DNA from 3 places in the Streptomyces luteireticuli genome. Region 1 is predicted to be linked to each of the others. Evidence: riboswitches for the same ligand, from Rfam matches in the RefSeq annotation. Region 1 holds a riboswitch; each other region holds the start of a gene.
What was found. A riboswitch is a leader RNA that binds a small molecule or an ion and turns the genes downstream of it on or off. The one in region 1 is predicted to bind cobalamin.
Positions count from the first base shown of each region.

Region 2: linked by a shared signal. The riboswitch ahead of AB8735_RS10065 (cobalamin biosynthesis protein) and the one ahead of AB8735_RS31420 (HoxN/HupN/NixA family nickel/cobalt transporter) in region 1 are both predicted to bind cobalamin.
Region 3: linked by a shared signal. The riboswitch ahead of metE (5-methyltetrahydropteroyltriglutamate--homocysteine S-methyltransferase) and the one ahead of AB8735_RS31420 (HoxN/HupN/NixA family nickel/cobalt transporter) in region 1 are both predicted to bind cobalamin.

Region 1 is NZ_CP167927.1:6,995,718-6,998,983, reverse strand. It holds gene AB8735_RS31425 (MFS transporter) at 1-701, shown strand, start outside; gene AB8735_RS31420 (HoxN/HupN/NixA family nickel/cobalt transporter) at 730-1,854, opposite strand; cobalamin riboswitch at 1,886-2,118, opposite strand; gene AB8735_RS31415 (APC family permease) at 2,281-3,266, shown strand, end outside.
Region 2 is NZ_CP167927.1:2,399,635-2,402,900, reverse strand. It holds gene AB8735_RS10070 (cobyric acid synthase) at 1-1,196, opposite strand, end outside; gene AB8735_RS10065 (cobalamin biosynthesis protein) at 1,189-2,163, opposite strand; cobalamin riboswitch at 2,284-2,432, opposite strand; gene AB8735_RS10060 (hypothetical protein) at 3,131-3,266, opposite strand, start outside.
Region 3 is NZ_CP167927.1:6,875,132-6,878,397, forward strand. It holds gene AB8735_RS30895 (malate synthase A) at 1-106, shown strand, start outside; gene AB8735_RS30900 (NAD-dependent epimerase/dehydratase family protein) at 151-1,023, opposite strand; cobalamin riboswitch at 1,196-1,407, shown strand; gene metE (5-methyltetrahydropteroyltriglutamate--homocysteine S-methyltransferase) at 1,537-3,266, shown strand, end outside.

The sequences.
Region 1 (3,266 bases):
CGCTGGCCCTCATGCGCGCCGGCCGGCTGCGGCCGACGCCGCCGGTGGCCCGGGAGCCGGGGCAGGTCAGGGAGGGACTGCGCTATGTGCGGGGGCAAACAGGGCTTTGGGCGCCGCTGCTGATGCTGGCCGTGGTCGGCACGCTGGCCTACGAGTTCCAGGTGGTGCTGCCCCTGCTGGCGGTGGACGATCTGCACGGCGGTTCCCGGACGTACGGATACATGACATCCGCCATGGCGCTGGGGGCGGTCGCCGGCGGTCTGGCCGTCACGCTCCGGGGACGGGCGGGGGTGCTGCCGCTCACCTGCGCGGCGGCCGGGTTCGGCCTCGCGATCCTCGCCGCGTCCCTCGTCCCGACGCTCACGGCGGAGCTGGTGGCGCTGCCGTTCGTGGGTGCGGCCGGCACCTTCTTCCTGGCCACCGTGAGCACCACGCTCCAGATGACCAGCCAACCGCGCTTCCGGGGGCGGGTGATGGCGCTGTGGTCGGTGATGTTCATGGGCAGCACGCCCGTCGGGGGGCCGGTCGTCGGCGCGGTCGCCGACGTGCTCGGGGCCCGTGTGGCCCTGGGGCTCGGCGCGCTCGCGTGCGCCCTGGCCACCGTCGTGGGGCTCGTGGTGCTCCCCCGACTGCCGCCCGATCGGCGGGTGTTGCCGCACATCGCGCCGGAGGAGGACGGGCCGGGAGCCGGGCGGCGGTGACGCCTCCGGGTCCCGGCGGTACGGGGTCTCAGCCCTCCGCGGCGGCCGACCGCGCCGCCCACCTCTCCTCCACCTTCGCGAAGCGCCAGTACGCCAGGGCCGCCGCCCAGACGACCACGAACAGGCCGACGATGACGAAGCCGACGTTGTCGAGGTTGAGCGCGGCGATCCAGGAGCTGACCGGGTCGTCCATGTCGAGCTTCTCGTGGAGGACGCCGACCAGCTCGATCGTGCCGATCAGGAAGGCCACGGCGATCGACAGACCGGTGATGGTGAGGTTGTAGTAGACCTTCCGGACGGGGTTGGAGAACGCCCACTGGTAGGCGAAGTTCATGAACGTGCCGTCGAGCGTGTCGAAGAGGCTCATGCCGGCGGCGAAGAGCAGCGGCAGGCAGAGGATCGCGTACCAGGGCAGGCCCGCGGCGGCGCCGCTGCCGGCCATCACCATCAGGGTGACCTCGGTGGCCGTGTCGAAGCCGAGGCCGAAGAGGAAGCCCAGGGGGTACATCTGGCCGGAGCGGGTGATGGACTTGGTGAAGCGGCCGAGGATGCGGTTCATGAAGCCGCGGGAGTCGAGGTGCTGCTCCAGCTCCCGTTCGTCGTAGCGGCCCTGGCGCATGGCGCGGAAGATGCGCCGGATGCCGACGAGGGCGACGAGGTTGAGCGCGGCGATGAGGTAGAGGAAGCCGCCGGAGATGCTCGTGCCGACGACACCGAGGGTCTGGTGGGTCGTGGAGTCCTCGTCCATCAGCTTTCCGGCGAGCTGGGTGCCGCCGCTGACGAGCAGCGTCAGGAGGACGACGACGCTGGAGTGGCCGAGCGCGAACCAGAAGCCGACGGAGACGGGACGCTTGCCGTCCGCCATCAGCTTGCGGGTGGTGTTGTCGATCGCCGCGATGTGGTCGGCGTCGAAGGCGTGCCGCATGCCGAGGGTGTAGGCGGTGATGCCGAGGCCGACGCCGTAGACCTTGGAGCCCACTTCGTAGTGGTTCGGGACGACGAGCAGGAAGAGGACGCCGAAGGCGACGACATGCAGGAGGGCTATGACGCCCAGCAGGACGGCGGTGCGCACGGTGTCCTCGCGGCGCCAGCGGAACGAAGGCGCCCGGACGGCGGTCGCGGTGCCGCCGGGGGCAGCGGTGGGCAGGGTCATCTGAGAGTCACGCTCCAGCACCTCGTGGAATCCGTTCGTGAGATGCCGTGGCCGGTCTCCTGGCTGACGGGTTCGTTCGCGCCCGCCCCTGCCTTCCCGGCAGCCGGATGCTGCCAGTGGCTCCGCGCGCGCCGTGGGGAGGTCCCCGGCCGGGCACGCGGAACGGGACGGTAACTCCCCGATCACAGTGGCGAGGGCCGCTCCGGACTCGGAACCAAAGGCTCCTCACCGGTCTTCCCGAACACCACGGCCGGGCCACTGTAGCGCCCCCGTCTGCGCGAATGCGGCGAGAGTGGCGATTGTCATGCTCTGCGCAGCGGAACCCCTCCCACCGGTCACGACCCGCCGCGCACGAGTCTTGACTCGGTGGTGACCCCGGCGCCACAGTCACCGCACCCCACCGCGCTACGAGAGGCAGGCACCGCCATGGCAGACGGAGCGAACGAGCCGGACGGGCAGGTCGGATTCGTCCGCCGGATCGGGCTGTTCCAGGCGACGGCCATCAACATGAGCCAGATGTGCGGCATCGGGCCCTTCGTCACCATCCCGCTCATGGTCGCGGCGTTCGGCGGCCCGCAGGCCGTCATCGGCTTCCTCGCCGGGGCGGTGCTCGCGCTCGCCGACGGGCTGGTGTGGGCCGAGCTGGGGGCCGCCATGCCGGGCGCGGGCGGCAGTTACGTCTATCTGCGGGAGGCCTTCCAGTACAGAACCGGCAAGTTGCTGCCGTTCCTGTTCGTCTGGACGTCGATGCTCTACCTCCCGCTGGGGATGGCCAGCGGCGTCATGGGCTTCACCCAGTACCTGGGCTATCTCTGGCCGGGCATGAGCCAGTTGGAGGGCGACCTCGTGGGGCTCGCGCTGATCGTGGGCATCGTCGCGCTGCTGTGGGGCCGGGTGGAGAACATGGCCCGGATCACGACCGTCATGTGGTGCGTGATGATCGTGGCCGTCCTCCTCGTCATCGTCGCCGCGTACGCCAACTTCAGCCCCGGCCGCGCCTTCACATACCCCGCGCACTCCTTCGAGCTGACGTCCAACCACTTCTGGATCGGCTTCGCGGCGGGGCTGACCATCGGCATCTACGACTACGGGGGCTACTGGACCACGGCGTACATGGGCGCCGAGATCAAGAACCCCGGCCGCAACCTGCCCCGTTCCATCATCTGGTCCATCCTCGGCATCATGGCGATCTACCTGCTGCTCCAGGTGGGCACCCTGGGCGTCGTCGACTGGCAGGACATGCTCGACCCGGACAACATGGCGTCCACGTCGGTCGCTTCGGCGGTGATGGAGCGGACCTGGGGCAAGGGGGCCGCCGACGCCGTCACCGTACTGATCCTCGTCACCGCCGTCGCCTCCGTCTTCACCGGGCTGCTCGGAGGGTCCCGCATCCCCTACAACGCGGCCCGGGA
Region 2 (3,266 bases), 4.6 Mb from region 1:
TCGTAGCCCTCCACCCGCTCGCCGAGCGCCTCGCCGACGGGGCGCTCCAGGGTCTTCTCCGCCGCGAACCGCACCCGTACGGGCAGCAGGCCCAGGCCCTCCACGACCCCGGCCCGGGACTCGACCTCGTCCTCGACGCGTTCGCCGAGGAGCTGGAAGCCGCCGCAGATGCCGAGGACCGGGCGGTCCTCGGCGGCGCGGCGGACGAGCGCGTCGGCGAGACCGCGTTCGCGAAGCCAGGCCAGGGCGCGGACGGTGCCGCGGGTGCCGGGCACCACCACGAGGTCCGCGTCGGCGAGTTCCTCGGGGCGGTCGACGAAGCGGACGATCACGCCCGGCTCGGCGGCGAGCGCGTCCACGTCTGTGAAGTTGGACATGAGGGGGACGGCGCAGACCGCGACCCGCAGCACGTCCTCGCCCAGTGGCGGGGCGACCACCGACTCGCGCACGGCGCCGCGCAGCGAGACGCGGAGCCCGTCCTCCTCGTCGATGCCGAGGCCGTGGGCGAACGGCAGGACGCCGTACGTCCGGCGGCCGGTGAGGCCGCGCAGCATCTCCAGCCCCGGCTCCAGCAGGGACACGTCGCCGCGGAACTTGTTGACCAGATAGCCCGCTATGAGCTCCTGGTCCTCGGGGGAGAGCAGCGCGGTGGTGCCGAAGAAGGACGCGAAGACGCCGCCGCGGTCGATGTCGCCGACCACGACGACGGGCAGCCGACCGGCGCGCGCGATGCCCATGTTGACGATGTCGGTGCGGCGCAGGTTGATCTCGGCGGGGCTGCCGGCACCCTCGCAGATCACCGCGTCGTGGGTGGCGCGCAGCTGCTCCAGGCAGTCGGTGACGGTGCCGAAGAGCTGCTCCTGGCGGCCGGAATGGTAGCCGCGGGCGCTGAGTTCGCCGACGGGTTTGCCCATGAGCACGACCTGGCTGCTGCGGTCGCCGCCCGGCTTGAGCAGCACCGGGTTCATCAGCGCGCTCGGCTCGACACGGGCGGCCGCGGCCTGCATGGCCTGGGCGCGGCCTATCTCGGCGCCCTCCCGGGTCACGAAAGAATTCAGCGACATGTTCTGCGCCTTGAACGGCGCCACCTTGACGCCCTTGCGCACCAGCCACCGGCAGATGCCGGCGGTGACCACGCTCTTGCCCGCGTCGGAGGTCGTCCCCGCGACCAGCAGGCCCCCACCCCGCTTACCCACCCGTGCTGCTCCTCTTGACGGTCCTGCTGATGAGACTTCCCACTGTGCGCCCGGTGACAGCAACGCCCAGCGCCAGCAACGAGACCCGGCGGGAGAGCCGGACGGCCCGTTCGATGTCGGCCACGGCCACCGGCCGGTTCTCCGCACCCAGGACGGGGCGGTGCTCGACGCGGCCGGCGTAGGCGAGGGTGCCGCCGAGGCGTACGCCCAGGGCGCCCGCGAACGCGGCTTCCACCGGGCCCGCGTTGGGGCTGGGGTGGCGGCCGGCGTCGCGCCGGGCGACGCGCAGCGCGTCGCGCCGGTCGGGGCCGGCGAGGACGGCCAGGGCGGCGGTGAGCCGGGCGCCGGGCCAGCCGACGACGTCGTCGAGCCGGGCGGAGGCCCAGCCGAAGCGGCGGTAACGGGGGGACTCGTGGCCCACCATCGCGTCGAGTGTGTTGACCGCGCGGAAGCCGATGAGGCCGGGGACGCCCGCGAACGCGCCCCAGACGAGGGCGCCGACGACGGCGTCGGAGGTGTTCTCGGCGACGGACTCCACGACGGCGCGGGCCATCTGCTGCCCGTCCAGGGACTGCGGGTCGCGCCCGCACAGGTGCGGCAGCCGTTCGCGGGCGACATCGAGGTCGCCCGCTTCGAGCGCCCCGCCGATGGCGCGGGCCTCGCGGCCGAGGGAGGTGCCGCCGAGGACGGCCCAGGTCGCGGCGGCGGTCAGGGCGGCGTCCGCGGTGCGGTGGCCGCGGGTGGCGCGGGCGAGCAGGGCGGCGCCCGCGGCCGCGCCACCGGCGCACACGAGGGTGTGCAGGGTGCCGTGGGCGCGGTGGTCGCGCCACAGCCGGCGCTCGACGGAGTGCGCGGCGCGGCCGAAGGCGGCGACGGGGTGGCCGCGGCGGGGGTCGGCGAGGACGAGGTCGCAGGCGAAACCGAGGACGGCGCCGCAGGCGAAGCCGAGGGGGTCGGCGGAGGGCACGCGTCAGACCGCCGTCGCACCTCGGGGCGAACGCGGTCCGGTCGGTGGTCGGCGGCGGCCGGGCATGGCTCTGTGTCCTCACTCAGGGTCCGCGCCCTGGTTCGACGTGACCGGCGACCAGAGTCTCCTGGCTCCCGGATCGGCGCGGATCCCCTTGCCTTCCGGCGGTGTTCGGCTGCCGTGGCGTTGCGGTGCTGCGTGGTGCTGCGCGGGGGCGCGCTCCCCGGTGACAGTGGCGGGACCGCGCCGGACTCGCACCGGCTTCCTCTGCTGTCGCCGTTTGGCCTCGGCAGTCCACCATGGCCCGTGAGCGGGCGTCAACTCGGGTTTGGGTTTGCCCCTGGCCCGCCCTTTCACCGTTTCTTCCGGGGGCTCCGCCCCCTCGGCCCGGCACCGCGCTGCCGCGCGGTGGGCGGGGCTCCGCCCCTGCTCCCCGGCGGGGGCTGCGCCCCCTGCACCCCTGCTTCCGGGGCTTCGCCCCTGGCCCCCTTTTTCGGGGCTCCGCCCCGGACCCCGTTTGTCGCGGCTCCGCCGCTCGTCCTCAAACGCCGGACGGGCTGGGTTTCGGGCCCGGGCCGGATTCCAAAGCCCGGGCGCGCGCTTCAGCCCGGGTGCGCACTTCAGCCGGGGCGCGTACTTCAGCCGGGGCGCGTACTTCAGCCCGGGCGGGCACTTCAGCCCGTCCGGCGTTTGAGGACTCCGCCCGAAGGGCGGACGGGGTCCGGGGTCTCCCCGGAAGAAACGGTGAAAGGGCGGGACCGGGGCACACACCCAGCCTGTCCGGCGCTTGAGGACAGCGCCCGCAGGGCGCTTCAGGGGTCCAGGGGGCGCAGGGGCGAAGCCCCGCCACCGCCCGGAGGGGCGGTCCGGGTCCGGGGCCCCGCCCCGGGTGGGGGTACCCCCTCTGGGGGAGGCGAAAGGGCGGGCCGGGGGCAAAAACCCCCCGACCCGCCCCGAGACCGCCGCCTCAGGCGACGATCAAATAGATCCCGTACCCGACCACCGCCGCACACGCCGCATAACACGCATACGCACCGGCGCGGACCAACCCCGTGGACGACCCCCCGCCCTCGCGGGACCCCGACGTCCCCACGATCCCCAGC
Region 3 (3,266 bases), 120 kb from region 1:
GGCGCGGCACGCCGTCGCCCGGACGGTCCTCGGGGCGGAGCCGCCGGGGGCGTTCGGGCCGGACTTCGCGGCCGCCCCCCGGGCGCGGGGCCGGGCGCGCGCCTGAGCCCCGGCCCGGTCGGCGGGGGCTCGGGCGCTTACAGGGAGCGCTCAGATGCCCTGGCCCGCGAAACCCTCCCGCCACGTCGGGTACTCCGGGGTCCAACCCAGCTCCCGGGCGCGGGAATTGAGCGCGCCGCGCTCCCACGGCTCACCGCCGCCCGGCACCGGCTCCGGCGCCGGGACGCCCAGCGCCCCCGCGAGCACCGGCAGCCACTCCCGGCCCCGCGCCGGCTCGTCGTCCACGACGTTCACCGGGCCGGACGGCCAGTCGAGTGCCGCGACCGCCGCGGACGCCGCGTCCGCGACGTGGACGAAGGAGCTCACGGCGTCGTTCGCCTCGATGCCGCCGAGGAAGGCGGCCGGTTCGCCGCGGAGCGCCGCGGCGACCGCGCCGCCGGGGGCGTACCAGGTGCCGGGGCCGTAGAGGATGCCGTACCGCAGCACGACCGCCGTCCCCAGCTCCGCGACGGTCTCCTCCAGGGCGCGGATGCCGCCGACCATCGAGGCGCGCGGGGCCTCGGGGGAGTCGTCGAGGGGGACGGACTCGTCGGCGGGGGTGCCGCCGGGCGCGTAGGCCCAGGCGACGGACTGGGCGACGATCCGCCGGACGCCGGCGGCGCGGGCCGCGTCCACCAGGTTGCGGGTGCCCTCGCGGCGCAGCCTTATGTTGGCGCGGCCGTCCGCCCCGGCCAGGTCGGTGAGTTGGTGGATGACAGCGTCCGGCGCGGCGTCGGCCACCGCCCGCCGTACGGCGTCCGCGTCGAGGACGTCCGCCCGGACCGCGGAGGCGCCCATGCACCGCACGAGCTCGGTCCCCTCCGCCGTCCGGGAGGCCCCGGTGACCTCGTGCCCGGCCTTCAGGAGGAGGGGGACGAGCAGGCGGCCGACGGCGCCGGTGGCGCCCGCGACGAAGATGCGCATGGAAAGGGTCCGTTCGTGCGTGGTGTGCGGTGGTACTTGGTGGTACTCGGTGGTACGTGGCCCAGGCTAGAGCGGAATGCCGTCTCGCATTTGGGCCATTCGCGAGCCGGATGCGTGGGCTACTCGGGAGGGATGAGTTCCAGATCACTTCCCCGGGCGGGCCGGCAACCCCTACGCTGACGGTGCAGCTGGTTCGCCCTGCCCGCCAGGCAGACGCGTCGCAAGAGGGAACCCGGTGGGAATCCGGGACTGCCCCGCAGCGGTGAGTGGGAACGACCGCCGTCATGAGCACTGGGATCCGCGAGGACCCCGGGAAGCGACGGCCAGTAGGAACAGGCACGGCGCCCGCGAGTCCGAAGACCTGCCACTGCCCGTGCGCGTATGGACGCGCACGGAGTTCCGGTGACCTCGTGGGCGGGTCGGCGAACGCGATGGCCGTACCCGGCCGTTCGCTCCTTCGCCTTGCGCGCACCCGTCCCGGGACGCCGCTCAGTGCTCGCGAAGGAGAGTGTTGTGACCAGCAAGTCCGCAGCCGCGGCAGCACGGGCCACCGTGTACGGCTACCCCCGACAGGGTGCCGGCCGGGAACTGAAGAAGGCCGTCGAGGGTTACTGGAAGGGCCGTGTCGACGCCGGTGAACTCCGGCGCACCGCCGCCGCGCTGCGCGCCGCCACCTGGCGGGGCCTCGCCGGGGCCGGCGTGCACGAGGTGCCGACCGGCGACTTCTCGTACTACGACCACGTCCTGGACACGACCGTCATGGTCGGCGCGATCCCCGCCCGGCACCGCGCCGCCGTCGAGGCGGACGCCCTGGACGGCTACTTCGCCATGGCCCGGGGGACGCAGGACGTCGCGCCCCTGGAGATGACCAAGTGGTTCGACACCAACTACCACTACCTGGTACCCGAGTTGGGTCCGGACACCGTCTTCGCGGCCGATTCCGCCAAGCAGGTCGACGAGTTCCGGGAGGCCCGCGCCCTCGGTCTCGACGCACGCCCCGTCCTCGTCGGTCCCCTCACCTACCTTCTGCTCGCCAAGCCCGCCCCGGGCGTCGACGAGGGCTTCGAGCCGCTGACCCTGCTCGACCGGCTGCTGCCCGTCTACGCCGAGGTCCTCGCCGACCTGCGGGCCGCCGGTGCCGAGTGGGTCCAGCTCGACGAGCCCGCCCTCGTCCAGGACCGCAGCCCGGCCGAACTCAACGCCGCCGCACGGGTCTACCGCGACCTCGGCGCCCTCACCGACCGGCCCAAGCTCCTCGTCGCCTCCTACTTCGACCGGCTCGGCGACGCCCTGCCCGTCCTCGCCAAGGCCCCCGTCGACGGGCTGGCCCTGGACTTCACCGGGCCCGCCGCCGGGAACCTCGACGACCTCGCCGCCGTGGGCGGCCTGCCCGGCAAGCGGCTGGTCGCCGGTGTCGTGGACGGGCGCAACGTATGGATCAACGACCTCGCCGGGTCGCTCGCCACCCTCGCCACCCTCCTCGGCCTCGCCGACCGGGTGGACGTCGCGGCGTCCTGCTCGCTGCTGCACGTCCCGCTCGACGTCACCGCCGAACGGGACATCGACGGACAGATCGTCCGCTGGCTCGCCTTCGCCCGCCAGAAGACCGCCGAGGTCGTCCTCCTGGCGCGCGGACTGGAACGCGGCACCGACGCCATCGCCGCCGAACTCGCCGCCAACCGGGCCGACCTGGCCTCCCGCGCGGGCTCGCCCATCACCCGCGACCCGGCCGTGCGCGCCCGCACCGCCGCCGTCACCGACGCCGACGGCCGCCGCTCGCACCCCTACCCCGGGCGGGCCGCCGCCCAGCGCGCCCGGCTCGGCCTGCCGCCGCTGCCGACGACCACCATCGGCTCCTTCCCGCAGACCACCGAACTGCGCACCGCCCGCGCCGACCTGCGCGCCGGACGCATCGGCACCGAGGGCTACGAGGAGCGGATCGAGGCCGAGATCCGGGAGGTGATCTCCTTCCAGGAGAAGGCCGGGATCGACGTCCTGGTGCACGGCGAGCCCGAACGCAACGACATGGTCCAGTACTTCGCCGAGCAGCTCACCGGCTACCTCGCCACCCAGCACGGCTGGGTCCAGTCCTACGGCACCCGCTACGTCCGTCCGCCGATCCTCGCCGGCGACATCTCCCGCCCCGGGCCGATGACCGTCCGCTGGACCTCCTACGCCCAGTCGCTGACCGGCCGCCCCGTCAAGGGCATGCTCACCGGGCCGGTGACCATGCTCGCCTGGTC